4 regions of the Dietzia maris genome follow, and region 3 is predicted to be linked to each of the others. Evidence: predicted binding sites of a transcription regulator. Region 3 holds the regulator's gene; each other region holds the start of a gene.
What was found. Region 3 encodes LexA, which represses DNA repair genes until DNA is damaged. Its sites were predicted from a motif close to CGAACANNTGTTCG; they were not measured.

Region 1 (5,045 bases), 1.7 Mb from region 3:
AGCTGGTCGGTCGTGACCGCGCCACCGTCCGTGCGGACACGCATCATGAAGTACTTGTCCTGCAGCTCGTCGGCCTCGAGCTTCGAGGTCCGGGAGCCATCGAGGCCCTGCTTGCGCTGCGTGTACAGGCCCCACCAGCGCATACGGCCCGACAAGTCGTCCGACGGGATCGAGTCGAAGCCCTCCCTGGAGTATGTGTCCAGGATGCGCTGGCGCACGTTGAGGGCGTCGTCCTCGAGCTTGAACTGCTCGTTGTGGTTAAGCGTGAGCTTGCCGTCGATCTTCCACTGCCCCTGTGGCTTGGCCGCGCGCGCGGGACGAGCGGTACGGGGGGCGGCTGCAGTATCGGTCATGGCGGCGAGAATAGTCAGAACAGACTGGTCTGTCTAACAAGGGTCACCTAACCGATTCCAACCGGATCGAACGCCCTCACCACCCGAAGTCTCCCCGTCCTCGCTGCGCCCGGGCCTGCGCCGCCCGAGAAGATCGCTCTCAGAACGGTGGTGGTGGTTGGAGGAGTTCGTCGAGGTGTTCGTGCAGGGCGTGGAGGATGGCTGTTTCCAGGGTACTGTCGGTGGGTTGGTTGCGTTCCCACCAGCGGCTGGCCTCGGCGGGGGTCATGCGCTCACGCGCGGCCGGGGCCGGGGCCGGGGCCGGGGCGGGCGTGCTGTCGGCGGTCTCGGCGGGCGTGTCCGTGGTGTCGGGTGGCGGCGAGGTAGCGGCGTCGGTGGCGTTGCGGGCGGCGGTGCGGGCGCGTTCGCGGGCCAGGCGTTGGGCGCGGCGGGCGAAGTAGGTCGCCTCGTCCAGGACCCCGGCCCCGTAGACGGGGCTGGGGTTGCGGCGTTGCTGACGCGCCCAGGCATCGGCCTCGTCGCGTTGTTGTTCGCGTCGGTACTGGGCCAGCGGCCCGTCGGGGCGGGTGAGCATGACGGTGCCGTCGGGGGCGGTCACGATCAGCGTGCCGTCGGGCTGGAGCTTGTAGGTCCAGTCGCAGAACGTTTTGAACCGGTGATGGCGCCGGCACTGACTGACCAGATTCGCCTCCACCGTCAGGCCGCCGGCGACGGGGTCGGCGTGATTGAACGGCACCACATGATCCAGGTCGCAGTCATCGGCCGGGATCGCGCACCCGGGGTGGCGGCAGGTGCCGTCGCGGAGCCGGACCCGCCGCGCCAACTCGGCACTCGGCCGGTATCTCAGGGCCGCGTTCGCCTCGTCGGCGGCGCCGATGCGGGGGTCGACCTGCTCGAAGGAGGCGCCATCGGAGGTGGCGAGCATCTCCATCAGGGTCTGCAGGGCCGCTTCGCCGGTGCGGGTGAACTCCACCCGCGCGCCGTGTTCGTCGCGGCCGTTATCGCCGGTGGCGATAACGGTGACCTTCGGCCGCAACACCGGCGCCTGACCCTGCTCCCGGCCACCGTTGCCGCTGGCGCCGGTGGAGGCGCTCGAGCCGCCGTCCGCGCCGCTGGCGTCGTCGGTGGTGGTGTCGGTGTGGGTGGGGGTGTCGCCGCAGATCAGGGACATCAGTGCGTCGGCGCGACGTTCGGCCGCGGAGTACTGCGGCTCCGGCTCGCCCGGGGCATCCGGGTCGGCCGCGGCGGCTGCGCCAGTGTCGGCGGCCTGGTGTTCGGCGACCCGCTGGTCGAGGGCCTCGGCCAGGACGGCGGCTTCCTCGGTGGCCAGCAGGGCGGAGACGGTGGACATGCCGTCGACGCCTTTGTTGAATCGCACGCCGCGGGTGCGGCTGGCGTCATCTTTGCGTAGGCGGATGGCGTCGGGGTCGTGGCGGCCGATGACGGCGTCGATGTCATCGCGCAGGGCCTTGTCGCCCAGGCGGATACCGGCGGCGACACCGTTGAGGTAGTCCTCGACAACCTGGCGTTGGACCCGCTCGAGGACATCCCCGCGGACGGTGGCCATCTGCCGGGCCAGCAGTTCGGCGACGCGCTGCTCCATCAGGCCGGCGGCCATGGCTTCCAGGATCGCCGGGTAGCGGGTGTGTAGTTCCCAGGAGAAGGACAGCATCTTCTCCGCGCGCCTGGCCGAGATGGACATCGCCGCCACCACATACCCGGCCGCGGCGACGAGCCCGTCCACAACAGCGTGGCCGGGACGGGCCTCGTGACTGCCGTCGATACCGTGCCCGTACTCACGCCAACACTCCTGCAGCAGCGCGTAACAAGCGACCAGACGCTGCGCGGCCGCGCGGTTCTCGGCGGCCCAGCCTTCGCGCGCCGCCGTCGTCAGGCCTGCCAACGCGGCAGCGGGGTTACCGGTCGTGCGACCGGGATCGCCGTCCATGCCCCACCCCCGTGGTCCGCCGTGCGGCCGCGCCGCGACCTGTCTCGAATACGTGTTCTAGTCTACGCATGCGTGTTCGACACCACAAGGGCTTCGTCCGAATTGCCGGGAACTGCGTCGCGTAGCGCGATCGATCCGAGAAGTCCCCTGTCGCTCATTCGCGGAGTACCCGGTCGCCGGAATTGAGCGAAAGTTACTTAGCGAGGCCATTTCTTCACGAACCGATCATTTAGCAGGTCGACAGTTCGCAAATTCCTTAGCTGGCGACCAAGCCGGGGAATATGTGACTTTCGCGGTGGCACGGCACTCAGGGCGGTCGTAACTTCTGGTGGTGTAGCCCACAGACAGTGGGCACGTCACGTCGAAAGGGCACGACATGGGCGAGATTTCTGACTTCTGGTTCGACCTCTCCGAAGGGTCCGCTGACCTCCTCCCCGCGGGTGGCGTCGGCTCGGCCGCAATCGACGGCCTGCTCCGCCTTCCCTCGTACATCCTCTTCACGCTCGGTGGCGGCGCGGAGATCTTCGGCTCCTGAGTCACACCCCTTCCCGCTTCGCCGCGATCGTGCCCTGAACACGACCGCGGCGTCGCGCATTTCCGGGCCTCTCCGGAGCGGCGGGACAGGTCTTCTCAGAGTCCGCAGAACTCCAGCCAGCTGTCGACCTCACGGCGGGCCTGCTCGCGTCCCGAGACGTACGCCTCCGCGAGCCGGTCGACCCGGCGCTCGTAGCTCCTGATCGTCACCCGCTCCGGTCGGAAGACCAGCGCGTCGCCCGACTTCTCCAGCTCCTCGATCTCGTCGAGCGTCTCGTTGTACAGCGCCCAGCGATGCAGCAGCGCCTCCCCCACCGCCGGGAAGCGGCGGAAATACGAGCGATAGAACGGCGTCAGTCGACGGGGCGGGATCTTCCGGTACCCCTCCGGCTGAGTGAGCACGATGAGGAACTTCTCGAACCCCGCCTCGCGCGCCGCCGACAACGGGATCCCACCGTCATGGCCCAGAGCCCCGTCGACGTAGTACTCGCCGTCGATGAGCACCGGCGGCATCCACACCGGCATGGTCGACGACGACCGCACCATCCGCATCAGGTCGGCCATCGACTCGACGTCGTCCTCGGTCCAGAAGACCGTCTCGCCATCCGAGCACCGGAATGTCCCGATCCGCGCAGCGGTACCACTCGCCTCGAACGTCTCGAAGTCATACGGCAGCACCTGATCCGGCAGGCCGGCCTGCTCGTAGATGTACTCCGCGTTGAACAACCCCTTGCCACGCGCGAAGCTGCGCCAGTCCCCGAAGTTCGGGTCCGCGGCCATCTCCACGAAACTCTTCCGGGCGCGCACCGCGTCACGGGAGACGTAGTTGGCCAGATGAGACGACCCCGCCGAGATCCCGGCGGCAAGACCGGTGTGGATCCCTGCCTCGATCAGGGTCTCGACCACGCCCGCCGTGTGGACCGCTCGCATACCCCCGCCCTCGAAGAGCAGGGCGACATCCGGGGCGGTCGGCTCCAGCGTCTCCGGTCGCGCCCCGGTCGGTTTCCCACCCCGCCCGCCGGCGCGCGTCTGTCTCGGTCCCGCATCAGTCACTCCCCCAGAGTAGGAGGTCCGGGTACGGGGGTCCGGCGGTGGAGGTTCAGTGGCGCAGCCGCCTCCCCGTTACTAGTGGGCATCTCCGTTAGTTCGTCGGGGGTCATGCTGCGCGGAGGGTGCCGTCGTTGTTGAGGCGGTCGAGGTGGCGGTTGAGGTCGTCGCGGGTGTACTTCCAGCCGAACGGTTCGGCGCTTCGGTTGTAGCGATCCTGGAACGCGAGGATGCGTGCGGCGAGATCGTCGAGGTCTGCGAAGTCGCCGGTGGCGATGGCTTTGCGCTGCAGGATCGAGAAGTAGATTTCGACCTGGTTGAGCCACGAGGCGTGCACCGGAAGGTGCACCAGGACCGCGTTGGGAAACGCATGACGCATCCGGTCTTTCGAGGCCTGACCTGCGTGGGATGAGCCGTTGTCGACGACCCAGAACACTCGCTTCGCGGATGCGTATGGCTCTTGGGTCATCACCTGCTCGACCAGTTCGGTGAACGGGGCGATCCCTGTCTTGGGTGCGGTCATCCCCATCACGCGGGCCTGGTGGACGTCGTAGGCGGCGAAGTAGGCCAACGTCCCACCGCGGCGGTACTCGAACTCCACGCGCCGCGGCTGACCGGGCCCGGAGGGAGTCTCGGCGTGACGGCGTTTGAGGGCTTGGAGCTGTGATTTTTCGTCCGCACTGATGACGTACTCATCGTCGCCGAGAGCAACGCCGTTCCATCGGCGGTGGTACAGGTCCAGCACCCGGGCGGCCTTGGCGGCGAAGTCCGGGTCGCGGGGGAAGATCCACGATCGGTGCTGCCACGGCTTGATCGCATCTGCGGCCAGCCAGCGCCCGATCGTCGACGGCGCCACGGGGCGCACCAGCCCTGTGGCCACGGCGTGGGCTCTCAACTCGGCGGCCGACCATCGGGTCAGCGGCAGACCGTGGTCAGCCGGACGCGTACACGCCAGCGCTTTGACCTGGGCGACCTCGACGGGGGTGAACACTCGCGGTCGTCCCGAGCGGGGCCGATCTTTGAGCCCCTCAAGGCGCTCGAGACAGAAGCGATGCCGCCACTGGCGCACCGTGTCCTGACATACCCCGACCTCACGAGCGATCGCAGCGTTGGCGTCACCGTCGGCGGCGGCGAGGACGATCCGGGCTCGCAGTACGTCACGG
Region 2 (5,045 bases), 760 kb from region 3:
TGTGGTTTCGACTACGTGAGCTGACGCAGGGGAAGCGTGCCGGTGCAGGCCAGAGACCACCGTAAGCGTCGTGGCAACCAATTACGCGCCGATACCAATCAGCGCGACTACGCCCTCGCTGCCTGATAGCGAGCCCGTAGTCTGTCGGCCCGGGGTCGCTCTCGCCCCGGAACCCGGCATCATCTAGAGGGATCACCGGCTCACCCGGTCACGGGGTGGGTCGGGACAACTCACAGTGACTGGGATCGTCATCGCCAACACGTCCGCATGAGGGCGAGATCCGAGTAGAGGCCAACGCGGACTGCGCACGGAGAAGCCCTGCCGATGCTGCGGAGGACCCGGGTTCAATTCCCGGCAGCTCCACAATCGGACTGAACCCCCGGTCGTCTCGACGACCGGGGGTTCAGTGCATTTCAGGGTGTTGCTCGGAACGATCGATGCAGAGTCCGTTCGCGCGCCGACCGCCGGCGCTGACTCCCTCCCGCCTCAGAAGGGTGGTGGTGGTTGGAGGAGTTCGTCGAGGTGCTCGTGGAGGGCGTGGAGGATGGCTTTTTCGAGGGTGCTGTCGGTGGGTTTGTTGCGTTGCCACCAGCGGCTGGCCGCGGCGGGGGTCATACGCTCACGCGGGGCCGGGCCCGGGGCCGTGTTCGAGTCCGGACCCGCGTTCGGGTCTGGGGCGGTCTCGGCTGCCTCGGCGCCGGTGTCGGGTGGCGGCGCGGTCGGTGCGGTGTCGGTGGCTTCGGCGGTGTTGCGGGCGGCGGTGCGGGCGCGTTCGCGGGCCAGGCGTTGGGCGCGGCGGGCGAAGTAGGTGGCCTCGTCTAGGACCCCGGCCCCGTAGACGGGGCTGGGGTTGCGGCGTTGCTGGCGTGCCCAGGCATCGGCTTCGTCGCGTTGTTGTTCGCGCCGGTAGTGGGCCAGCGGGCCGTCGGGGCGGGTGAGCATGACGGTGCCGTCGGGGGTGGTCACGATCAGGGTGCCGTCGGGTTGGAGCTTGTAGGTCCAGTCGGAGAAGGTTTTGAACCGGTGGTGGCGCCGGCATTGGGCCACCAGGTTCGCCTCGATGGTCTGGCCGCCGGCGGCGGGGTCGGCGTGGTTGAACGGCACCACATGATCCAGGTCGCAGTCGTCGGCCGGGATCGTGCACCCGGGGTGGCGGCAGGTGCCGTCGCGGAGCCGGACACGGCGCGCCAACTGGGCACCGGGCCGGTATCTCAGGGCGGCGTCGGTGTCGTCGGCGGCGCCGAGGCGGGGATCGACCTGCTCGAAGGTGGCCCCATCCGAGGTGGCGAGCATTTCCAGCAGGGTCTGCAGGGCGGCTTCGCCGGTGCGGGTGAACTCCACCCGCGCGCCGTGTTCGTCGCGGCCGTTGTCGCCGGTGGCGATGACGGTGACCTTCGGCCGCAACACCGGAGCCGGACCGCCGCCGGCGCCGGCGGGCGCGCCCACGGCGCCGTCGGCGGCATCGTCTGTGCTCGCGGCGTCATCGGAAGCGTTGGCAGCGTCGGGGCGATTGGGGGTGTCGCCGCAGATCAGGGACATCAGGGCGTCGGCGCGGCGTTCGGCTGTGGAGTAGTTCGGCTCCGGCTCGGCCGGCTCGTCCGGGTCGGTGTCGGGGTCGGCGGCCCGGCCGGCAGCCGCGGCGGTGGTGTCGGCGTCGGCGGCCTGGTGTTCGGCGACCCGCTGGTCGAGGGCCTCGGCCAACACGGCGGCTTCCTCGGTGGCCAGCAGGGCGGAGACGCTGGACATGCCGTCGACGCCTTTGCCGATGCGTACGCCGCGGGTGCGGCTGGCGTCTTCTTTGCGTAGCCGGATGGCGTCGGGGTCGTGGCGGCCGATGACGGCGTCGATCTCATCGCGTAGGGCCTTGTCGCCCAGTCGGATGCCGGCGGCGATGCCGTTGAGGTAGTCGTCGACGACCTGGCGTTGGACCTGCTCCAGCACGTCGCCGCGGACGGTGGCCATCTGCCGGGCGAGCAGTTCGGCGACGCGTTGTTCCATCAGTCCGGCGGCCATGGCTTCGAGGATCGCCGGGTAGCGGGTGTGTAGTTCCCAGGAGAAGGACAGCATCTTCTCCGCGCGTCTGGCGGAGATGGACATCGCCGCCACCACGTAGCCGGCGGCGGCGACGAGGCCGTCGACCACCGCGTGGCCGGGGCGGGCCTCGTGGCTGCCGTCGATACCGTGGCCGTACTCGCGCCAACACTCCTGCAGCAGCGCGTAACAGGCCACCAGACGCTGCGCCGCCGCGCGATTCTCGGCCGCCCACCCGGCCCGCGCCGCCGCCGTCAGGCCCGTCATCGCCGCGGCGGCGCCGTCACCGGACGAGCCGGCACGGCCGGACGAGCCGGCACGGCCGGACGAGCCGGCAGCACCGGACGCGCCAGTGGGGCCACCGGCCGCGCGCTCGGGATCGCCGTCCATGCCCCACCCCCCGTGATCGACCGTGCGGCCGCGCCGCGACTTGTCTCGAATACGTGTTCTAGTCTACGTCCACGTGTTCGACACCACAAGAGCTTCGTCTGTATCGCTGACGGTGCCGGCGCACGTGCACCCAGGGGGTCGGTGACCAAGGCTTCGGTACCCTTTCCCTAGTGCCGGTCACCCGGAAGGGGTCGACGGTCTCCCAGTAGAGAAAGGCCCGCGGACACGTGAACGCCAAGCCCAACAAGAGCACCAAAGTGCTGCAGACCAAGTCCAACAACGGGATGATCATCACCGTCGTCGCGCTCATCGCGGTCGCGGTGGTAGTCCTCGGTGGAGTGGTCTGGATGGCCCAGAGGGGCGGCGAGGCCAACCCCATCACGTTCGGTGAGACCGCCGACGAGCAGATCGAGATCACGGACACCGGCGTGGTGATCGTGGGGCAGCAGGACGCCCCGACCATCCAGGTCTGGGAGGACTACATGTGCCCCGCCTGCGGCTCTTTCGAGGCGCAGTACGGCGAGTCCATCTCCGAGGCCGTCGAGGCCGGGGATCTGCGGGTCGAGTTCCACACCCTCAACTTCCTCAACGGCCAGTCGGGGTCGGGCGAGTACTCCACGCGCGCCCTGGCGGCCGTCCAGTGCGTCGCGGCGAAGGACTCCCTGCCCGTGTTCTTCGACGTCAAGAACGCCTTCTTCGCCCAGCAGCCCGCCGAGGGTGGCGGCGACCTCTCGGCGCAGGAACTCGCCGGGATCGCCGAGGAGGCCGGTGCGAACCCGGACACGGTCGAGTGCATCGGCAACGTGGAGACTAACGGCGGCATGGACAAGGCCTCCGACAGTGCGGACAACGCCCAGCAGACCATCCGGGAGATCACCGATCGCGTGTCGACCCCGACCGTCGCGTTCGAAGGTGAGGTCGTGGACCTCGCGAACGCCGCCTGGCTGCAGGAGATCGTCGCCTGATCCTCTGCGGTCTCGCGGGCCACGCGCCCACCGTTTTCGTGCCCGGCCTCGCCTTTTCCGGCGGGGCTGGGGCCGATTTGGAAGGCCGGACCGTGGTGGTGTAACTTAAGTCGGGCCGGTCACCGAGAGGGGAACGGCAGAGAAATGGATACGGGGCTATGGCGCAGCTGGTAGCGCACCACACTGGCAGTGTGGGGGTCAGGGGTTCGAGTCCCCTTAGCTCCACCGAGGACGAGATCCCGGGAGGTCGGAGACGACCGCCCGGGATCTCGTCATTTCGCCGTCTTCCGCGGCGGTTCGTGCGGACGTAGGGTCGGTACATGGCGGAGCCGCGGGAGATCGCCGCCGTGCTCGACGAGCTCGTCGACGCCGGCCGACTGATCGGGTACGTCTGCGGCGTCCGGCAGGACGGACACACACGTCTCGCCGCGGGCGGTACGCGGTCCATGGGCGGGTCCCCAATGCGCGAGGATGCGGTGTTCCCGCTGTCCTCCAACACCAAACCGATCGCGGGCATCCTCACGATGCGGCTGGTGGAGCGTGGCGTGATCGCCCTCGACGATCCGGTGGACGCGCAGCTGCCCGAGCTCGCACGGCCGCGGGTGCTGGCCGAACCCGACGGGCTGCTGGACCGGACGGTACCGGCTGAAAGACCTGTCACGGTCCGGGACCTGCTCACGATGACCGCCGGCGTCGGGTGGCCGGTACGCAACCCCGACCTGGGCGAGGCCATGGCCGTCAGAGGGGTCGCGCCCGGCCCGTACGCACCGGCCGTCCCGCCGGGGGAGTACCTGCGCAGGCTCGCCGAGCTCCCGTTCGCCGGACAGCCGGGCGGCGGGTGGTGGTACCACACGTGCAGTGACATCCTCGGAGTCCTTCTCGCCCGCGCCACAGGCGCGTCGGTGGGGGAGCTGGTCGCCGAACACGTCACCGGGCCCCTCGGTCTGACCGACACCGGGTTCACGGCCGATCCGGACCGACTGGTCGTCACGTACGGACTCGGGCCCGACGGCCGGGTGGCGCCGGTGAACACCTCGGCCAGGCTCACGGCCCGGCCGGTGTTCGACTCCCTCGCCTGCGGGCTCGCCGGGACGGTGCACGACTACCTGGCGATCCTGGACGTACTCGTCGACGGCGGTCCGCTCATCGGCGCGGAGAGCGCGCGGTTGATGACCTCCGACCACCTCACCGAGCGCCAGCGGGCCTCCGCCGAGGGGTTCCTGGAGCCCGGATGTGGTTACGGGTTCCAGGTCGAGGTCCGCCCCGACGGGACGGTGGGCTGGGCCGGGGGACTGGGCACGATCGGCTACGTCGACCGCCGTGCCGGCCGGTCCGCGGCGGTGTTCACCTCGCAGGCCTTCGACGTGCCCGGCACGGCGGAGGCGCTGGAGACGGTGTGGTCGCTGCTGGGCTGAGCGATCAGCGGCACTGAGCCGGTCAGCGCCACCACGTGTCGAGCGGCGTGGCGGGGGCGGTGCGCTTGTGCCGTGAGCCGAGGAACAGGGACTCGATGCGGGCGGCGGCGTCGGTCGGGACACCCTCGCGCCCCTCGAGGTAGTCGTCGATCTGCGCGTAGGTGACGCCGAGCGCGACCTCGTCGGGTAAGCCGGGCCTGTCGTCCTCCAGGTCGGCGGTGGGGACCTTGCGCCAGGTGGACTC
Region 3 (5,045 bases):
GACGCCGCGGCTCTGGCCGCCCTGCCGGTCGCCGACCCCCCGACCTTCGATCGCGACTTCTTCCCACACGGTGTCAACGTGGAGATCGCCACGCCCCTGACCGGGGGCCGGGTGACCATGCGCGTGCACGAACGGGGAGCGGGGGAGACGATGTCATGCGGGACCGGCATCGTGGCGACGGCGGTCGCCGCACTGGCCGACGCCGGACGCGGCAGCGGAGACGTCGTCGTGGCGGTACCGGGCGGGGAGGTCGAGGTCCACCTGGCCGACGGCGGTTCGACCCTCACCGGTCCGTCCGCGCTCGTCGCCAGCGGCCGGTTCCACGGCGGTGCGTATCACACGCCCGCATACGCGACACACGCGGCCCCGATGTGAGATGATGCTGGGGAATGACTATTGATCACACGGCCGTTGAGCGGCCGACACGCGACCTCGATCCATCCATCGGCGAACTGCAGCTCGAGGAGAGATCCTCGCTGCGCCGGGTGGCGGGTCTGTCAACCGAACTCCAGGACGTCAACGACGCCGAGTACCGCCAGCTCCGACTGGAGCGGGTCGTACTGGTCGGCGTGTGGACCGAGGGGTCCGCAGCCCAGGCGGACGCCGCGATGGCGGAGCTCGCCCAGCTCGCCGAGACGGCGGGCTCCGAGGTCTGCGACGCTCTCATCCAGCGCCGCGACAAGCCGGACGCGGCGACCTTTATCGGCTCGGGAAAGGTGAGCGTTCTCAAGGACGTCATCGCCGCGACGGGTGCCGACACCGTCATCTGCGACGGTGAGCTCACCCCGGGTCAGCTCCTGGCGCTGGAGAAGGCGGTCAACGTCAAGGTCATCGACCGGACGGCGCTGATCCTCGACATCTTCGCCCAGCACGCGACCAGTCGCGAGGGCAAGGCGCAGGTCTCCCTGGCGCAGATGGAATACATGCTCCCTCGTCTCCGCGGGTGGGGTGAGTCGCTCTCCCGCCAGGCGGGTGGCCGGGCCGGCAGCAACGGTGGCGTCGGCCTCCGTGGCCCCGGTGAGACGAAGATCGAGACGGACAGGCGCCGCATCCGCGAGCGGATGGCGAAGCTGCGTCGCGAGATCAAGGGCATGAAGCAGTCCCGCGACACCAAGCGCTACCGCAGGCGTGCCACGCCCGTTCCGTCGATCGCTATCGCCGGATACACCAACGCCGGCAAGTCGAGCCTGCTGAACCGGATCACCGGCGCCGGCGTCCTCGTACAGAACGCGCTGTTCGCCACCCTCGATCCCACCACCCGCCGCGCCGACCTCCCCGACGGGCGATCGGTCGTGTTCACCGACACGGTCGGCTTCGTCCGGCATCTGCCCACGCAGTTGGTCGAGGCGTTCCGGTCCACGCTGGAGGAGGTGGTCGACTCCGAGCTGCTACTCCACGTCGTGGACGGTTCGGACGCGTTCCCCCTTCGTCAGATCGAGGCGGTCCGCAAGGTGATCAACGAGGTGGTGGAGGAGCAGAACGCCGAGCGCCCCCGCGAGTTGGTGGTCATCAACAAGATCGACGCGGCCGACCCGGTGGTGCTCACCGAGCTGCACCACGCCCTGCCGGACGCGGTATTCGTCTCGGCGGCCACGGGGCAGGGTGTCGACGAGCTGCTCGAACGGATCATGCAGATCGTGGCCTCCGGTGACATGGAGATGACTCTAGAGGTCCCGTACACGCGGGGTGACGTGGTCGCACGGGTCCACACCGAGGGTGCGGTCGTCGAGGAGGAGCACACCGACCGTGGCACTCGCCTGGTCGTGCGGCTGCCCGCCTCGGTGGCCGGTGAGCTCGGCGAATTCGTCTCGGACAGCAGTACGCGCGACGGGGCCGCCTGACCGGCCCCTGCGACGACGACGCCGCCTGACCCGATCGATCCCGGGCAGGCGGCGTCGTCGTCGAGGGCCGGTTCAGAGCTTGCGGAACACCGTGACGACCTTGCCCAGGATTGTGGCGTGCTCGCCCGGGATGGGACTGAAGGACGGGTTGTGGGGCAGGAGCCAGACCCCCGTGGAGTCCTTGCGGAAGGTCTTCACGGTCGCCTCACCGTCGATCATCGCGGCGACGATATCGCCGTTGTCCGCTACGTTCTGCCGCCGCACCACGACGTAGTCACCGTCGCAGATCGCCGCGTCGATCATCGACTCACCGACCACCCTGAGCATGAACAGGTCCCCGGACCCGACGAGGTCGGTCGGGAGGGGGAAGACCTCCTCCACGGCCTGCTCGGCCAGGATGGGGCCACCCGCAGCAATCCGGCCGAGGACCGGGACGTAGACGGGCTCGACCGCTCCGCTCGGACGACGGACCTCGCTGGTCGGCGACCGGCGACCCCGGGCCTTCTGCCCGGGCACCCCGTGGACGTCGACAGCCCGCGGCTTGTGCGGATCCCGGGTCAGGAACCCCTTCTTCTCCAGGGTCCGCAGCTGATGCGCTACCGACGACGTCGATTGCAGGCCCACCGCGTCCCCGATCTCGCGGATGCTCGGCGGATAGCCGCGCTCCTTGACCGTGTCGTGGATGTGCAGTAGCACGCTCTTCTGTCGGTCTGTCAGTGAGTCGAAGTCGGGCTTCGGCATCTCGGGTCCCTTCGGCGAATGGATGTTCGACGTCGTCATCTGTGTACACCCTATCGCCCCTCAGCGGGGAGCGCCACACACACGTTCGAAGTTTTTCGTCGCGGAATGGTGACCTTGTCGGAGTCGCGTGATACAACTCTAGGCGTATCGGGATTCGAACAGACGTACACAGAAACCCATACGGTTGTGCGAATCCGCTTCGCACACCGTATCGAGCAGGGAGTGGACATGACCATTCTGGAGATGCACTCGCACACCGACTCCACCGCGCGCTGGACGGAGATCTGCGCGGCAGAACACCGCGCTCCCGCACCGAGCGCGGACGGTGTCCGCCGGGATCCCGACCGGTCCGGTGAGCGTCAGACCCGTGGGCGTACCGGGACCCGACCCGGCGCGCGGCCGGTGGGCCGTCGCGACTCCGCCTCGCCCAACCGCGGCGCCTCCGCCGACCGGGTCGCCACCCTCGCACCGGCGCCCTCCCGCACACCGGCTCCGCGGCGGATCGTCCAGGCCCGCCCGGTGGCGTCCGACAGTGTGCGCGCCTGCCGCGTCGAGTCGTCGGCTCCGACCCGTGTCGTCGATGACGTGCCCGCCTGGGCACTCTTGGCCTGCGGCATCGCCTTCGGGATACTCATGCTCCTGGCCGTGGCGTTCCTCGGCGGGCCCGCCTACGCGTGACCGGCGCACCTGCCTCCTAGAATGAGTCGGGGACGGTGGTCAATCGTCCCCGCGTCCCGTGGTCCACGTCCCGGGAGGCGTGAAGTCCGGTCGACGAAGGGCCACACGGGAATGTACTGCCCTACATGCCACAACGAGGACTCCCGGGTGATCGACTCACGATCGGTCGACGAGGGTCAGGCCATCCGGCGCCGCCGGGAGTGCCCGGAGTGCGGGCACCGGTTCACGACGCTCGAGACGCCACTGCTGACGGTCCTCAAACGCAACGGTGTCACCGAGGCCTTCAGTCGCGACAAGGTGGTCCGGGGAGTTCGCCGCGCCTGCCAAGGCCGGTCCATCGATGAGGACGCCCTGCGGCGCCTCGCCCAGCAGGTGGAGGACACCGTCCGCGCTCGCGGCGCGTCCGAGGTGCCCGCCCACGAGATCGGTCTCGCGATCCTCGGCCCCCTCCAGGACCTCGACGAGGTGGGCTACCTACGCTTCGCCTCCGTCTACAAGCAGTTCAGCTCGGCCGACGACTTCGAACGCGAGATCATCGCACTCAGAGACCGCCGCGCGAGCCGCTGAGCCGCCGCGCGAACGTCTGACCCGCCGGGCGCTCAACGCCGGGCGCGGGGAGCGAGCGCGTTCGCGACCGCCTTGTCGATGCGCTCGGCCGACACCGGGCGGGCCGTGCCGAGGGACTGGGCGAACAACCCCACCCTGTATTCGGCCAGCAACCACCGCAGCTCGCGGGTCGCGCGCGCGCCGCCGGGCCGACGCCGCAGAGCCGCGCACGCCTCCTCGACGGTCTCCTCCGACCGCGCCAACCGGGCTGTCAGTTCCCGATGTCGGGCGGGGGACTTCTCCGCGAGGTCGAGTCGGACACCGACCGCCTTCACGTGCCGCTCCAGGTGCGGCAGCACGTCGACCGGATGACGCGCCAGGAAACCCTTACCCACCAGGAACTCCAGTGACGGTCTCACCGCCTCGGCGACCTCGGCCGGGGCCTCAGCCACACGCACGGACACCTCCTGCGCCGCCACCAAGGCGGGCACGACCGTCGAGATCGCCGATGCCACGGCCCCCGGCACCTCCGCCCTGGCGGCGTCCCGCAGTTCGGTGAACTCCGCCACCGTCAACACCGGCACGCCCTTACGTCGGGCGATGATGCGGCCGCACGCCGCCAGGGCGGCGTCCGAGACCAGTGCCTCGACGCCCCCGTGCGGGTACTGGGTCAGGGCCAGTCGCTGCTCGACCGGGCGGCCTCGCAGGATCGAGGAGGCGGAGACGAGGTCAGACGAGATGAGCGTGAGGACCGCCGACGCCTGCCTGGTCCGGCGTTCCTCCTCCGTCGCGCACGCGACCCGGTGGATGCCGTCCGCATCGACGCGCAGGGCGGGGTAGACCGTCACCTCCACACCGTCCACCGTGCCGGTGACCGACGGGGCGAGATCTCCGATGGTGTCGGCACTCCACTGGCGGAACGGCCCGTCGTCGGGCACGAGCCGGGTGTTGAGGGTGTCGCGCACCTTGTCCTGCAAACGCGTCCGCAGCGCCGCCAAATCCGTTCCGGACGCGACGACCTTCTCGCCGTCGACCACCTCGAACCGCACCCGCAGGTGATCGGGGAGCTGCGTGGGGTCGAACTCCCGCGGGTCGACCGTCGTCCCGATCCGCGCGGACAGCGCCTGTGCCAGGGCCACCGGCAGAGGAGCGGAGCGCGGGGTGACGTCGCGGGCGAGCAGAGCGGCGTACTCCACGGGCGGCGAGCAGAGCCGCCGGAGGTACTTGGGAAGGGTGCGC
Region 4 (5,045 bases), 600 kb from region 3:
AGACCCGGCGCGGCCGCGAGTTGTGGGTGTACGGCCGCGACGGCAAGCCGTGCAGACGGTGCGGGACCGAGGTGGAGACCTTCCGCCTCGGCGGCCGCGCGAACCCCGACGAGCCGAGCGATTCGCTCGATCGCATCGCGTACCGTTGCCCGTCCTGCCAGCCGCGACGTGCCACACTGGGCGCATCGCCAACGGAGGAGAACTCGTGACCGACCGCAAGACGATCCTGATCACCGGCGCCAGTTCCGGACTCGGCGAGGGTATGGCCCGCCGCTGGGCGGCGCAGGGGAAGAACCTGGCACTGTGCGCGCGGCGTCTCGACCGCCTCGAGGAGCTGCGCGCCGAGTTGGTGGCCGCCAAGCCGTCGATCACCGTCGCCGTCCGCGAGCTCGACGTGGCCGACGCGGATGCGGTGGAGCGGGTCTTCGGCGAGCTGGACGCCGAGCTCGGCGGGATCGACCGGTTCGTGCTCAATGCCGGGCTGGGCAAGGGAGCTTCGATCGGCACGGGCAAGGCGCACGCCAATCGCGAGACCGCGATGGTGAACGTGATCGGCACTCTCAACCAGGCCGAGGCGGCGACTGAGCTGCTGCTCGCCCGCGGTGAGGGACACTTGGTGTTCATCTCGTCGGTGAGCTCGCTGCGGGGGATGCCCAAGGCGCAGAACACGTACGGCGCCACCAAGGCGTTCGTCTCGGCCCTGGCGCAGGGGATGTACGCCGAGCTCGACAGCGCCGGCAGCCGCATCAAGGTGACGGACATCCTGCCCGGTTACATCCGGACGGACATCAACCGATCGGTGAAGACGGCGCTGATGACGGAGTTCGACGAAGGCGTCGATGCGCTGGTCAAGACGATCGATGCGGAGCCTGTCCGCGCGCTCGTCCCGGCCAAGCCGTGGAAGGCGATCGGCCCGCTGCTCACGCTGCTTCCGGAGAAGGTCAGCCGTCGCTTCGTCTGAGGTCGCCAGGTCGCCGCGGCATCACCTCGGGCTCGCACTTCCTCCCGCCTCAGAAGGGTGGTGGTGGTTGGAGGAGTTCGTCGAGGTGCTCGTGGAGGGCGTGGAGGATGGCTTTTTCCAGGGCGCTGTCGGTGGGTTTGTTGCGTTGCCACCAGCGACTTGCCTCGGCTGGGGTCACCCTCCCGCGCGGGGCCGGGGCCGGGCTCGAGTCCGGGGTGGTGGGGTCGGGTGCGGGCGCGCTGCCGGTGGGCGTATCCGCGGCCTCAGGTGGCGGCGTGGTCGACTCGGCTGCGTTGCGGGCGGCGGTGCGGGCGCGTTCGCGGGCCAGGCGTTGGGCGCGGCGGGCGAAGTAGGTCGCCTCGTCCAGGACCCCGGCCCCGTAGACGGGGCTGGGGTTGCGGCGTTGCTGACGGCCCCAGGCCTCGGCCTCGTCGCGTTGGTGCTCGCGCCGATGCTGGGCCAGCGGCCCGTCGGGGCGGGTGAGCATGACGGTGCCGTCGGGGGTGGTCACGATCAGGGTGCCGTCGGGTTGGAGCTGGTAGGTCCAGTCGGAGAAGGTTTTGAACCGGTGATGGCGCCGGCACTGGGCCACCAGATTCGCCTCCACCGTCTGGCCGCCGGCGGCGGGGTCGGCATGATTGAACGGCACCACATGATCCAGATCACAGTCATCGGCGGGGATCGCGCACCCGGGGTGGCGGCAGGTGCCGTCGCGGAGCCGGACCCGGCGCGCCAACTCGGCGCTCGGCCGGTATCTCAGGGCCGCGCTCGCCTCGTCGGCGGCGCCGATGCGGGGATCGACCTGCTCGAAGGTGGCCCCATCCGAGGTGGCGAGCATCTCCATCAGGGTCTGCAGGGCCGCCTCGCCGGTGCGGGTGAACTCCACCCGCGCCCCGTGTTCGTCGCGGCCGTTGTCTCCGGTGGCGATGACGGTGACCTTCGGCCGCAACACCGGCGCCTGACCGGTGCCGCCGGTGGCGGGCGCGCTCGCGCCGCCGTCAGCGCCGTCGGTGGTGGTGTCGGGGTGGGTGGGGGTGTCGCCGCAGATCAGGGACATCAGGGCGTCGGCGCGGCGTTCTGCCTTGGAGTAGTTCGGCTCCGGCTCAGGCCCGTCCGGGGCGGCGGCCGTGTCGTCGTCGGCGGCCTGGTGTTCGGCGACGCGTTGGTCGAGGGCTTCGGCCAACACGGCGGCTTCCTCGGTGGCCAGCAGGGCGGAGACGCTGGACATGCCGTCGACGCCCTTGCCGATGCGCACCCCGCGGGTGCGGCTGGCGTCTTCTTTGCGCAGCCGGATGGCGTCGGGGTCGTGGCGGCCGATGACGGCGTCGACCTCATCGCGCAGGGCCTTGTCGCCCAGGCGGATACCGGCGGCGACACCGTTGAGGTAGTCCTCGACGACCTGGCGCTGGACCTGCTCCAACACGTCCCCGCGGACGGTGGCCATCTGCCGGGCCAGCAGTTCGGCGACGCGTTGTTCCATCAGTCCGGCGGCCATGGCCTCGAGGATGGCCGGGTAGCGGGTGTGCAGTTCCCAGGAGAAGGACAGCATCTTCTCCGCGCGCCTGGCGGAGATGGACATCGCCGCCACCACATAGCCGGCCGCGGCGACGAGCCCGTCGACGACGGCGTGGCCGGGGCGGGCCTCGTGGCTGCCGTCGATACCGTGGCCGTACTCGCGCCAGCATTCCTGCAGCAGCGCGTAGCAGGCGACCAGGCGCTGCGCGGCCGCGCGGTTCTCCGCCGCCCACCCGGCCCGCGCCGCCGCCGTCAACCCCGTCAACGCCGCCGGGCCGGACGAGCCGGCAGGGTCGGATGAGCCTGCAGAGCCGGACGAATCGGCAGGGCCGGCAGGGGACGCGGGGCTGCCGGCCGTGCGCTCGGAATCGCCGTCCATGCCCCACCCCCTGTGGTCGACTGTGCGGCCGCACCGCGGCCGTCTCGAATACATGTTCTATCCTACGTCCACGTGTTCGACACCACAAGGGGTACGTGTCAGTCGAAGGCGGCGACAGTGCGTCGGGAGATTCTGGGCGGTGACGAGGGCCGACGGCCAACAGGGGAGAGGGTTCGCGGACTCGCGGCGCGGCGCGGGACACGCCGGTGCGAGCCGGGGTCGCCCGGGGTGAAGAGCTGGGCGGTGGTGGCGCCGGCCGGGCCCACGTCAGCGCCGGCCGAGCCGCCGTCAGCGCCGCCCGCGGGCCTCTCGGTAGATCTCGACGAGTGAGTCCGTGGAGGAGTCGAAGCCCGGCTCGGGGTGGGTCTCGGCGGTGAGGGCGGAGAGCAGCTCACCGGCCTGCGCCTTGCCCAGCTCCACGCCCCACTGGTCGAACGCGTTGATGCCCAGGATCGCCGCCTGGGTGAACACGACGTGCTCGTACAGCGCGATGAGCTGGCCCACGACGCTCGGGGACAGGGACGGCGCGAGGATCGTGGTCGAGGGCCGGTTGCCGGGCATGACCTTGTGCGGGGCGAGGGCGGGATCGACGCCGTCGGCGAGAACCTCCTCCTCGGTCTTGCCGAAGGCCAGCACCCGCGACTGGGCGAAGAGGTTCGCCATGAGCATGTCGTGCATCGAGACGGGTCCCGCCGCGCCGGGGACGTCGGCGTCGAGGTCCGCGGCCGGCCGCGCCACGCCGATGAAGTCGACGGGCACGAGCTGGGTGCCCTGGTGGAGCAGCTGGAAGAAGGCGTGCTGACCGTTCGTGCCGGGCTCGCCCCAGTAGACCTCGCCCGTCGGGTAGGTGACGTCCGAACCGTCGAGGCGCACGGACTTGCCGAGGGACTCCATGGTGAGCTGCTGCAGATAGGCGGGGAACCGGTGGAGATCCTGAGCGTAGGGGATGACGGCCTTGGACTGCGCGCCGAGGAAGCACGTGTACCAGATCCCCAGCAGGGCCATGAGGACGGGCGCGTTGTGCTCGGGCGCCTCGGTGGCGAAATGCAGATCCATGGTGTGGAAACCCTCGAGCATCTCGATGAACGCCGGCGGGCCCGCCGTGATCATCACCGACAGCCCGATCGCGGAGGACACCGAGTAGCGGCCGCCGACCCAGTCCCAGAAACCGAACATGTTGTCCGGGGCGATGCCGAAGTCGGCGACCTTGTCCGCGGCGGTCGAGACGGCGACGAAGTGAGAGGCGATCGCGTCCTCCGACCCCAGGGCCTCGATGAAGTGCCGCCGCGCCGCATGCGCGTTGGCCATGGTCTCCTGCGTCGTGAACGTCTTGGAGGCGACCACGACCAGCGTGGTGGCCGGGTCGATCTCGGCGAGGGTGGCGGTGAGGTCCGCGGGGTCGACGTTCGAGACGTAGCGCGCGCGGATCCCGGCGGTCTGGAGATCGCGTAGCGCGGCGTCCACCATCACCGGGCCGAGGTCCGAGCCGCCGATGCCGATGTTGACCACCGTGTCGATCCGCTCGCCCGTGTACCCGGTCCACTCGCCCGAGCGGACGCGGTCGGCGAGATCGGTCATGCGCGCCAGGACCGCGTGGACGTCGGCCACCACGTCGGAGCCGTCGACGACGAGCTCGGCATCGGCCGGGAGCCTGAGCGCCGTGTGGAGGACGGACCGGTCCTCGGTCGTGTTGATGCGGTCGCCCCGGAACATTGCCGCTCGCTGCGCCGGAAGCCTGGCGGCGTGGGCCAGTTCGGTGAGGGCGTGCAGGATCTCGTCGGTGACCAGGTGCTTGGACAGGTCCACGTGCAGGTCGCCCGCCGTGACCGACATCCGGCGACCGCGTTCGGGATCGGCGTCGAACAGTTCGCGCAACGTCACCTCGCCGATCGAGGGGACCAGACCCTCGACCGCTGCCCACTGCTCCGTCGTGCTGATGTCGGTCATGGCTGCGAGATTAGCCGGGAATACGAACGCGCTGCCCACTGTTCAGGGGATGTGACCCCCGTAACTCCAGCCGATTCTGCACCGGCCTTCCCCATCGCCTCCTCTGTTACCGCGCAGGCCGAGCGCCTCGTCGCACTCCGCGTGCCGGAGTTCGCCGGGATCGGTGCCGATCAGCTGCGGGACCACGCCCGCGCGTTGGCCGCCGGACCCGGTGACGGGCGGATCGGTGGCGGAGCCGTGCTG

Region 1: VYL96_RS00990 (HNH endonuclease signature motif containing protein) is a predicted target of LexA. The motif match lies at 2,347-2,360, and genes of this name have one in related genera.
Region 2: VYL96_RS05085 (HNH endonuclease signature motif containing protein) is a predicted target of LexA. The motif match lies at 2,468-2,481, and genes of this name have one in related genera.
Region 4: VYL96_RS11395 (HNH endonuclease signature motif containing protein) is a predicted target of LexA. The motif match lies at 2,901-2,914, and genes of this name have one in related genera.

Annotation. Positions count from the first base shown of each region.
Region 1 covers NZ_CP143053.1:214,957-220,001, reverse strand. The annotation lists gene VYL96_RS00995 (nitrite/sulfite reductase) at 1-353, opposite strand, end outside; gene VYL96_RS00990 (HNH endonuclease signature motif containing protein) at 493-2,301, opposite strand; gene VYL96_RS00985 (hypothetical protein) at 2,678-2,836, shown strand; gene VYL96_RS00980 (patatin-like phospholipase family protein) at 2,932-3,888, opposite strand; gene VYL96_RS00975 (IS630 family transposase) at 3,992-5,045, opposite strand, start outside.
Region 2 covers NZ_CP143053.1:1,113,205-1,118,249, forward strand. The annotation lists RNA gene ssrA (transfer-messenger RNA) at 1-366, shown strand, start outside; gene VYL96_RS05085 (HNH endonuclease signature motif containing protein) at 487-2,421, opposite strand; gene VYL96_RS05090 (DsbA family protein) at 2,649-3,386, shown strand; tRNA gene VYL96_RS05095 (tRNA-Ala) at 3,539-3,611, shown strand; gene VYL96_RS05100 (serine hydrolase domain-containing protein) at 3,707-4,801, shown strand; gene nadE (NAD(+) synthase) at 4,824-5,045, opposite strand, start outside.
Region 3 covers NZ_CP143053.1:1,874,242-1,879,286, reverse strand. The annotation lists gene dapF (diaminopimelate epimerase) at 1-375, shown strand, start outside; gene hflX (GTPase HflX) at 390-1,841, shown strand; gene lexA (transcriptional repressor LexA) at 1,914-2,582, opposite strand; gene VYL96_RS08620 (hypothetical protein) at 2,811-3,260, shown strand; gene nrdR (transcriptional regulator NrdR) at 3,372-3,827, shown strand; gene hrpA (ATP-dependent RNA helicase HrpA) at 3,860-5,045, opposite strand, start outside.
Region 4 covers NZ_CP143053.1:2,473,999-2,479,043, reverse strand. The annotation lists gene VYL96_RS11405 (DNA-formamidopyrimidine glycosylase family protein) at 1-209, shown strand, start outside; gene VYL96_RS11400 (SDR family oxidoreductase) at 206-961, shown strand; gene VYL96_RS11395 (HNH endonuclease signature motif containing protein) at 1,011-2,855, opposite strand; gene pgi (glucose-6-phosphate isomerase) at 3,144-4,802, opposite strand; gene VYL96_RS11385 (DUF5701 family protein) at 4,854-5,045, shown strand, end outside.